4 regions of the Pseudoalteromonas sp. S2721 genome follow, and region 1 is predicted to be linked to each of the others. Evidence: predicted binding sites of a transcription regulator. Region 1 holds the regulator's gene; each other region holds the start of a gene.
What was found. The regulator sigma-54, encoded in region 1, starts transcription at its own class of promoters, with help from an activator protein. The targets are predictions, from matches to a motif close to GTTGGCACGNNNNTNGNNT.
Positions count from the first base shown of each region.

Region 2: the regulator sigma-54 is predicted to act here: its motif matches at 1,205-1,223, upstream of CWC02_RS09825 (EF-hand domain-containing protein).
Region 3: the regulator sigma-54 is predicted to act here: its motif matches at 1,141-1,159, upstream of flgJ (flagellar assembly peptidoglycan hydrolase FlgJ).
Region 4: the regulator sigma-54 is predicted to act here: its motif matches at 778-796, upstream of CWC02_RS07565 (DUF642 domain-containing protein).

Region 1 is NZ_PNCZ01000008.1:67,792-69,996, reverse strand. Features, by position in the region: gene ptsN (PTS IIA-like nitrogen regulatory protein PtsN) at 1-194, opposite strand, end outside; gene hpf (ribosome hibernation promoting factor) at 198-485, opposite strand; gene CWC02_RS03610 (RNA polymerase factor sigma-54) at 512-2,008, opposite strand; gene lptB (LPS export ABC transporter ATP-binding protein) at 2,115-2,205, opposite strand, start outside.
Region 2 is NZ_PNCZ01000023.1:14,450-16,654, reverse strand. Features, by position in the region: gene CWC02_RS09835 (TrkH family potassium uptake protein) at 1-144, shown strand, start outside; gene CWC02_RS09830 (flagellar brake domain-containing protein) at 181-837, shown strand; gene CWC02_RS09825 (EF-hand domain-containing protein) at 1,306-1,515, shown strand; gene CWC02_RS09820 (EF-hand domain-containing protein) at 1,583-1,795, shown strand; gene CWC02_RS09815 (EF-hand domain-containing protein) at 1,936-2,151, shown strand.
Region 3 is NZ_PNCZ01000040.1:53,635-55,839, forward strand. Features, by position in the region: gene flgK (flagellar hook-associated protein FlgK) at 1-121, opposite strand, end outside; gene flgJ (flagellar assembly peptidoglycan hydrolase FlgJ) at 135-1,103, opposite strand; gene CWC02_RS15355 (flagellar basal body P-ring protein FlgI) at 1,298-2,205, opposite strand, start outside.
Region 4 is NZ_PNCZ01000014.1:216,492-218,696, reverse strand. Features, by position in the region: gene rlmF (23S rRNA (adenine(1618)-N(6))-methyltransferase RlmF) at 1-615, opposite strand, end outside; gene CWC02_RS07565 (DUF642 domain-containing protein) at 949-2,148, shown strand.

The DNA of each region.
Region 1 (2,205 bases):
ATAGCTATTCCTCGGCCGATACCTGTACTACCTAACTTTTCCCTGTTCAGAAAAGCATCTAGGATATCTTGTTGAGATAAATGAGGAAACTGCTGGTGAGCTAACTCGCTAATATACTCAAGAATTCTTTTTTTGCTATTAAAAAGGACCGCAGCTTTGCTGCAGTCCTGATTAGTAAGTGAACTAAGTTTCATAATTTAATGTCGAGCTAATTTCTCTTTATGCTTAATGACTTGGCGATCAAGTTTATCGATCAATGAGTCAATTGCTGCGTACATATCTTGATGTTCTGTAGAAGCGAACAGCTCGCCTCCGTTTACATGTAAAGTTGCTTCTGCTTTTTGGCTTAATTTTTCTACATCTAAAATGACATGAACATTATTAATATGATCAAAATGCCTTTCTAGTTTTGCGAACTTAGTGTTTACATAGTCTCTTAATGAATCAGTGACTTCTACGTGACGACCAGTTAAATTTAGTTGCATAAGCATTTTCCTTCTATGTAAAACGTCTAAATCAGACTTTTACGCTGATTAGACGGAGGTATTGCTAGAGACTCACGATATTTTGCAATTGTACGTCTAGCTACTTTAATTCCTTGCTCAGCCAATATATCTGCAATTTTGCTATCACTCAATGGTTTAACCGAGTTTTCTGCAGCAACTAACTTCTTGATTAAAGCGCGAATTGCTGTAGAAGAACACTCACCACCATTTTCGGTGCTGACATGGCTTGAGAAGAAATATTTCAACTCAAAAATTCCCCTTGGGGTATGCATATATTTTTGTGTTGTAACCCGAGAAATCGTCGATTCATGCATTTCGACCATTTCAGCGACATCGTTTAGCACCATTGGCTTCATTGCTTCTGGGCCATGTTCAAAGAAAGCTTGCTGTTGTTGCACGATACAGTTGGTCACTTTTAGTAAAGTATCGTTACGGCTTTCTAAGCTCTTAATAAACCACTTTGCTTCTTGTAAGTGAGAACGAATAAATTGGCTGTCGCTACTTGATTTAACAGAGCGAGACATCGCTGCATATTGGCTATTCACTCTAATTTTTGGCATACAATCTGGGTTTAACTCGACTACCCAGCGGCCTTTCACTTTTTTCACTGATACATCGGGTATGACGTACTCAGATTCTTCGCGTACTATGCTATCCGCAGGCTTAGGATTTAAGCTGTGAATGAGCGTCATCACTTCTTTAAGCTCGTTTTCTTTAAGCTTAGTCTTTTTCATTAAAGTGCGATAGTCGCGACTTGCTAATAATTCGATATGCTCAGATAAAACCATTTTAGTTTCAGCTAAATATGGCGTATTGGCATCGAATTGACGAAGTTGTATACACAGGCACTCTTGTAAACTTCGCGCGCCGATACCAACTGGATCGAATAACTGTATTCTTTTTAAGACAGCTTCAACTTCATCGAGTTCGATTTCTTCTTCATCATTATTTTGATTAAAGCTTTCGACAATATCTTCGCAGCTAACCGTTAAAATACCTGAGTCATCGATAGCTTCAACGATGGCAACGGCAATCGCTTCATCGGTAGGACTAAATGGTGTGAGCTGTAGTTGCCACATTAAATATTCTTGCAGTGTTTCTGTTGAAGCACCTTGGTAAATAGACTCGTCTTCAGGCATTGGCCCAGACGATGTTGATGGGGCGGCACTCATGTACTCATCCCACGTAACATCCATAGCTAAGTCATCGCTAACCGTATCCTTACTCAGAGCATCACTGCTTTCTTGCTCGAATTCGCTAGGTGCTTCGTCGGCAGACGCGCTGACTTGTACATCGTCAGACTCCGCTTTTTGCTCATTCTTACCGATGCTTTCTTCGTTGTAATCCGCTTCTTCCACTTCAAGCAGAGGATTACTATCAAGCGCTTCTTGAATTTCTTGCTGGAGATCCAATGTACTGAGCTGCAACAAGCGAATGGCTTGTTGCAGTTGTGGAGTCATTGTAAGTTGCTGGCCCATGCGCAGCTGTAATGATTGCCTCATGTATCCCTAACAATCCTTTTTAAGTTATCGGTAACGGTGAAGACACTGTTATCGATTTTTTGTCATTGTATAAGTCTAGCAGATGCTCTAGTCGGTGGCGTAATGGTTACAGCCTGAATTGCTCGCCTAGATAAACATCACGTACAGTTTGGTCAGCTAATACGTGCTCAGGTGTCCCTGATGCAATTAGCTCCCCA
Region 2 (2,205 bases), on a different contig from region 1:
GGCCCTGGTTTAGGTGAAGTCGCTGCTCATTACGGCGCGATTTCTGATACGGCAAAATGGCTACTTACTATTGCGATGGTATTTGGTCGTTTAGAAATATTTACTTTATTAGTGTTATTTACCCCAACGTTTTGGCGAGGGTAAACGGCGGATAACTCTCTAGGAATGGAGATCAAAAAAGTGCCAAAAACCCAAAAGCAATTAAATTTAGAAAAGTTAACCTGTATTCCTGCTGGTAGCTTAGTTGATGTGGAAATTATCACACCAACAAATAGTAAGCGTGTGAAAACAGAGTTTATTGGCTTGATGAATGAGCAATACATCATCTTAAATTACCCTTCCTCAAAGCGATTGGCGAACGGCAGTGATTTCATCAAAGACGGTGTGATGGTGATTATACGGGCTGTGCTCGAAGCGGGCGGTGGTCAAGTAATTGCTTTTCGCCAGCAAATAAGCGCCTTATCATCGCACCCTTATCGCTTAATCTTTCTTGACTTCCCTCAGCAAGTGCAGCTTTATAGTTTGCGTAGTGAAGCGCGTATTCCTACGTTATTCCCTGCAAACTTAGTCATTGCAGAGCAAAAACTGGCAGGGCTTATTAAAGATATTTCTGTGACAGGTGTGCAGTTTGATATTAATAGCAAGGAGGACTTAAGCGCTTTTAAAGGACAAAGCTGCCAAATCACCCTAAGTAAACGTGAGTTTAGTGGCAAGGTATGCAGCGTACGCAAGCGAGCGGGTGGCTTTATGTTCGGTGTACAGCTTGATAGCAGTGAAGATGAAATGAAAGCGTTTATGAAAGAGCACTTAATTGACCTTTCAGTGTTGGATAGTTAATGCCAATTCGCCATTTTGCAACAAAATGGCTATTTTCCTCAATTTAACCCTACAGATATTAAAATTATTTTATAAATAAATTTAAATAACCAATTAAATCAATGTATTACTAATTAAATTAATTTCGATTTTTTTCTTTAAGTTTTGTTGTTCAGATAGTATTTATTTTCCAATCCCTAACTTTTCTGTTTTCTAATCCGAATTAATCGCTATTGTCTCCATTTTAATCTTTGTAACTTATTGATTTTAAAGGTGACAAAAAACCAACCACCGAGCTTGTTGCAAAACAGCAACAAATAAATCGCGTTATTTCCCCCTAATTCTCGGTGTTTTAATTTAATGCACTGATTTTATTGTTCTTTTTAACTTTGGCATCGAAGTTGAAATAGTCTTAGCGAACACAGAGAAAAACTGATTCAGGAACATATCCTTTATCACAGTTGAGACAACATTGAAGGAATAGTGATTATGAAAACGTTACACAAAACTTTAGCACTTGTAGCTCTTGCAACTTCATCTGCAGCATTTGCCGCTGACTTTGACACATTAGATGTTAATGGTGATGGCGCAATCAGCAAAAGCGAAGCATCTGTAAGCGAAGCATTAATGAGCCAATTTAAAGAGCTTGATACAGACGGCAACGGTGAGCTGTCAAAACAAGAGTACTCAAAAGCTTAATTTCATTGTAAGGACGCACTGAAAAGGATTTCTAACTCAAGACAACACATTTTGAAGGAATGACATTATGAACACAGTAAATAAAACACTAGCACTTATGGCACTTGTATCTTCATCTGCAGCATTTGCGATGAGTGACTTCGATACCTTAGATGTTGATGGCAATGGTGTTATCAGCCAAAGCGAAGCATCGGTAGATGCTGAGCTTATGAGCAAATTCAGTGAACTAGACACTGACGGTAACGGTGAGTTATCGAAACAAGAATTTTCAAAAGCTTAATGTGATTAAGCAAAACCAGTTTATTTAGCTGATTAGTTCTGAGCTGCCAAAGACAGCCTAAATGGATAAGGGAATCCATGACAAAGGACAACACTGGAAGTGTGATCAGCTAATACTCTTAATATTGAAGGAATATGATTATGAAAACAGTAAACAAAACATTAGCTTTAATCGCACTTGCATCATCATCAGCAGCTTTTGCTGCATCTGACTTTGACACTCTAGACGTTGACGGTAATGGCGTGGTTAGCAAAAGTGAAGCAGCCGTTGACGCAAAAATTATGTCGCAGTTTAAAACACTAGATGTGAATGGCGACGGCGTTCTTACTGAAGCTGAGTTCTCTGAAGCCGAATAACTGAATTAGTACGTAGTTATACCAGTTTCCACTAAGCAAGGATCTCAGAAACGG
Region 3 (2,205 bases), on a different contig from region 1:
CAGTACGCTCACGCACATAGCCCTCGGTATTAACGTTGGCGATGTTTTTACTGGTGGTTTGTAAAAGCTCAGAGTTAGCTCTTACACCGGCATTTGCTATGTCATATAAGCTAAATGACATGAGGGTCTACTCCTTAACGTACCAATGAAGCAGCGACGCTTTGAAGCTCAACGCGCTTCAATACCTGCTTAATTTTATCGGCATAATTTGGATCAGTTGCATAGCCTGCTTTTTGTAACGAATCTAAAAAGGCTGCAGGCTCTGCGGTATTATTGAGTGCTTCTTGATAACGTGGATTTTCATTTAAGAAATCCACAAAATCATTAACACTGTCTTTAATCGATTGATAAGAACGGAAACTAGCTTGCTTTTTAACTGGCACACCTTGTTCAAACTCAAGCGTGACTTTGCTTGCTTTATCACCTTGCCAGCTCCTATCCGATTTAATATTGAATAAGTTGTTACTACTTGTGCCATCAGCTTTACTGATGATGTGTTTACCCCAGCCCGTTTCAAGTGCTGCTTGAGCAACCATCACAGCTGGATTTAAACCAATTTTTTCAGCCGCATTTTTAGCATGTTCCCAAACAGAGCTAATGAAAGACTCAGCATCTTCAAAGCGGTTTTCTGTTTGCTCGTTCGCAGCGGTATCTGCAACAGCGTTTGGCTCAGCTTTAATCTTGTGACTGTCGCTCGTTGCACCGGTTGCGCGCTTATCACTATCGAACTCAGCCGTTGTTCTAAGCACAGAACCTGGAGTAAACTGTTTACCATCTGGCGAGAGTTGTTGAACGATTAAGTCAGCTAGGCCTAGCGAGCCGTTTGATGAAAGCTCAACCGATAACTGTTGGTCATGCATCTCTTCAAAAAACTTAACGCCGCTTGAATTAAATGGGCTATCTTTATCTTCAAACGCTTCATTTGCTTTACGCATGCTTTTCAGCAGCATTTGAGTGAAGATAGATTCAAATTGTGCCGCCGCTTTTTTCAGCGCCTCTTTTGACGCATCGCTAGAGGCATCACTTTTTAGAGCACTTTGACGTAACGAGTCTAAGTTGCCTAAATCAAAAAAGTTTTGCTTGTCGAGATGATTAGTATCCATCAGCTTTTTGACACAATAGTTAATAATGAAAATTAAAATGCAAAAATTGCGCCAATAAAAAACTTTATAAATGAATGGCTAATAACTGATACAGGAATGGAATAACTTCAGGGCCAAGATTTTGACTGATGTTTATATGCTGAACGATTTAAGAATGACTAAAACAAAAAACGCGCTCGACAGCGCGTTTTAATTTAAATGATAACCAGTTGCCCGTTTATCGCCCCCGCTTCTTTTAAAGCTTCAAGGATTGCCATTAAATCACCCGGTGCGGCCCCCACCTCATTGATTGCGCGTACGAGATCATCAAGATTAACACCTGGATTAAATACAAAAGCACGTGAATCATCTTCGTTCACATCAATAATACTTTGATTGGTAACGGTAGTTTCACCATCACTTAAAGCGTTTGGCTGTGACACATTTTGCTGCTCAGCAATCGTAACCGTTAAACCACCATGAGTTATTGCCGCAGGCTGTAGCTTCACGTTTTTGCCAATCACAATTGTACCTGTGCGGGAGTTAACAATAATTTTTGCTGCTGTGTCTGCAGGCTTAAACTCTAAGTTTTCAAGGGTAGATAAATACGCAACACGTTGAGATGCATCTCGCGGTGCTAACACTCGTACTGACGCTGCATCAATTGCCTGAGCACTGTCAGGCCCCACCAAATCATTGATGGTTTGCTCTAGGCGCTTTGCTGTTGTGAAATCTGGGCGATTTAAATTAAAGGTAATATAGTCACCTTGCATAAACGGGCTCTTAATAGCACGCTCTACAATAGCACCGTTTGGAATACGACCCACTGTGGGTGTATTAATAATTACACGGCTACCATCAGCCCCTTCCGCACCTAAACCACCTACAACTAAGCTACCTTGTGCAATCGCATAGGTATTGCCATCAACCCCTTTTAAAAAGGTTTGTAATAAGGTACCACCACGTAAACTACCCGCACTACCAATAGACGAAACCGTAATATCAATGGTTTGACCGGGCTTTCTGAATGCCGGTAACTCTGCATGCACAGCCACAGCGGCAACATTTTTAATCTTAGGTTTTAAGCTATCTGGTAAGGTGATACCAAAACCATTTAACATGG
Region 4 (2,205 bases), on a different contig from region 1:
TTTTTGTGGCGCTTTGTTTAAGTTTTTCCATTTACGTTCAGTACCTGCATTTGCCTGTTGCTCGCTGGCATGAAACGGTGGGTTGCATAAAGTTAGATGAAAGACATCTTTATTCGATATTACGCCCGTAAACATTTTATTGGCGTTACTTTGCTGCTTAACATTTATTTTGAGGCGGTTAAATTGCACAATTTGCTTAGCAATTTTAACAGACAATACATCAATATCTGAGCCTGTGAAGTGCCAGCCATATTCGTGATTACCCGTAAGCGGGTAAATCACATTTGCACCCGTGCCTACATCAAGCACTTTTACTTGCTTACCCGTAGGAATACGACCTTGGCTATCGCTTGCTAATAAATCGGCCAAATGATGAATGTAATCCACTCTGCCAGGAACTGGCGGGCAAAGGTAGTTGTCGGGTAAATCCCAAAAATCGATTTTATAATGGCTTTTTAATAACGCTTGGTTGAGGGTTTTAACTGCTAACGCATTGGTGAAATCAATGGTATCAGTGCCCGCTGGCGTTTGCGTTATATAAGGTGTTAGGGCAGGAGTATCTTTACATAGCAAAGTAAAGTCGTAGCCATTAAAGTGGCGATTTCGCGGATGCATTAAGGAAAACCTATCTGTTAGCCATATCAAAGGCTGATTGTACCAAATAAATTTTTAAAATGTAGGAGTGCTAATCTAATAATCACTTTATCAGTTATTCACTAATTATAGATAATTTAACTTTCGTGCGATTCAGAGCACGCTGATAATCAATTTTTTAATTTTGGCATCATTTGTGCTTTCTCTTATGTACAGTCCATTTCAAACCGCTCAATTGCAGAGAGAAGTTAGTTTTTTATCAATTAACTTTTTCTACTCATAAGTAGTTTAATGATTGAGGTGGTTTGTTTTTTCACAATGCAGTGAATACAACTAATCTTGGGGAATTATTATATGAAGTTATCTATTTTAGCAATGTCTTCACTTTTTGCTTCGCAAATTGCAATTGCAGACAATTTAATTGCAAACGGCTCATTTGAACTGGATGTCGTAAATTCAACATGGACATTGTTAGATGAAGTTAACGGATGGCAAAGTGAAGGTGCAAGATTTGAAATTCAAACATCGCGTCTAGGTCTTATTACTGCTCAGCAAGGTAATCAATATGTCGAGCTAGACTCTACTTCTAATTACAGCATCTTTCAAACAGTCGCAACTGAGGCTGGAAAAACTTATGAAGTTTCATTTTACTACTCGCCTCGTATTAACGGTAACAATGATACAAATAAAGTTGATGTGAAGTGGAATGGAACAACAGTACTAAACGTAAATGCGACGCAAAGAGGCTGGCAATCATTTACATTATCTGTAGAAGCAGATTCAAACTCTTCAGAAATTCGTTTTAGCGGCGCAGGTGCGAGTGATAGTCTAGGCGGTTTTATTGATAACGTTGTTGTCACTCAAAAGCAGGCTTGTCATTCTGGTATATTTGGTATTAACAATTTTGGTTCTTCTGAAACGGGTTATGTTTATAAATTTGACCTAGAGACAAATACTTACAGTGTGGTCGCAGGAGCGCAAAATACGGCTTCAAACATTGCAAGTTATGATGGCAAACTTTATTTTATGGAACAACTTGAGTCGGGCACGAAAGCGTCAAAACTTTGGTCGTTAGATTTAGAAACGGGCGCTCAAGTTGCTGAGGCTGATGCTACATCTTGGCCAATTTATCGTTCAGCAGTCACGGCAGACGGACAATCTTTACGTGCGACAAGTAAAACTTATATGTATGACTACAACTTGCAAACTGGAGAAAAAACAGTACTAGGCAAGATGCGCTATTCGGGAGATTCTTTCTCACATGGTGATGTAGCATATTCTGCTGATAATAATGTACTTTACGTATTAACAGGTCAATCACTCTATACCATTGATGATGGTTCGATGGAGTTAACCTTAGTTGGTGAACACGGCATTAATTGGGCTTCAGGATTAGCGATTGCTGATGATGGAACGTTGTATGTTTCAGGAAGAAAAGCAGGCGAAAATGCGAAGATTTACAGTGTTAATCCTCAAACGGCTGACTCTAGTTACGTTATGGATGCACCAGAGCACATTAATGATTTAACTTTCGTAGATAACTACTGCGAATAGGCGGTGTTTATAAAAATAGCCAGTGGTTCTGGCTATTTTATTTAGTCTATTAAATAT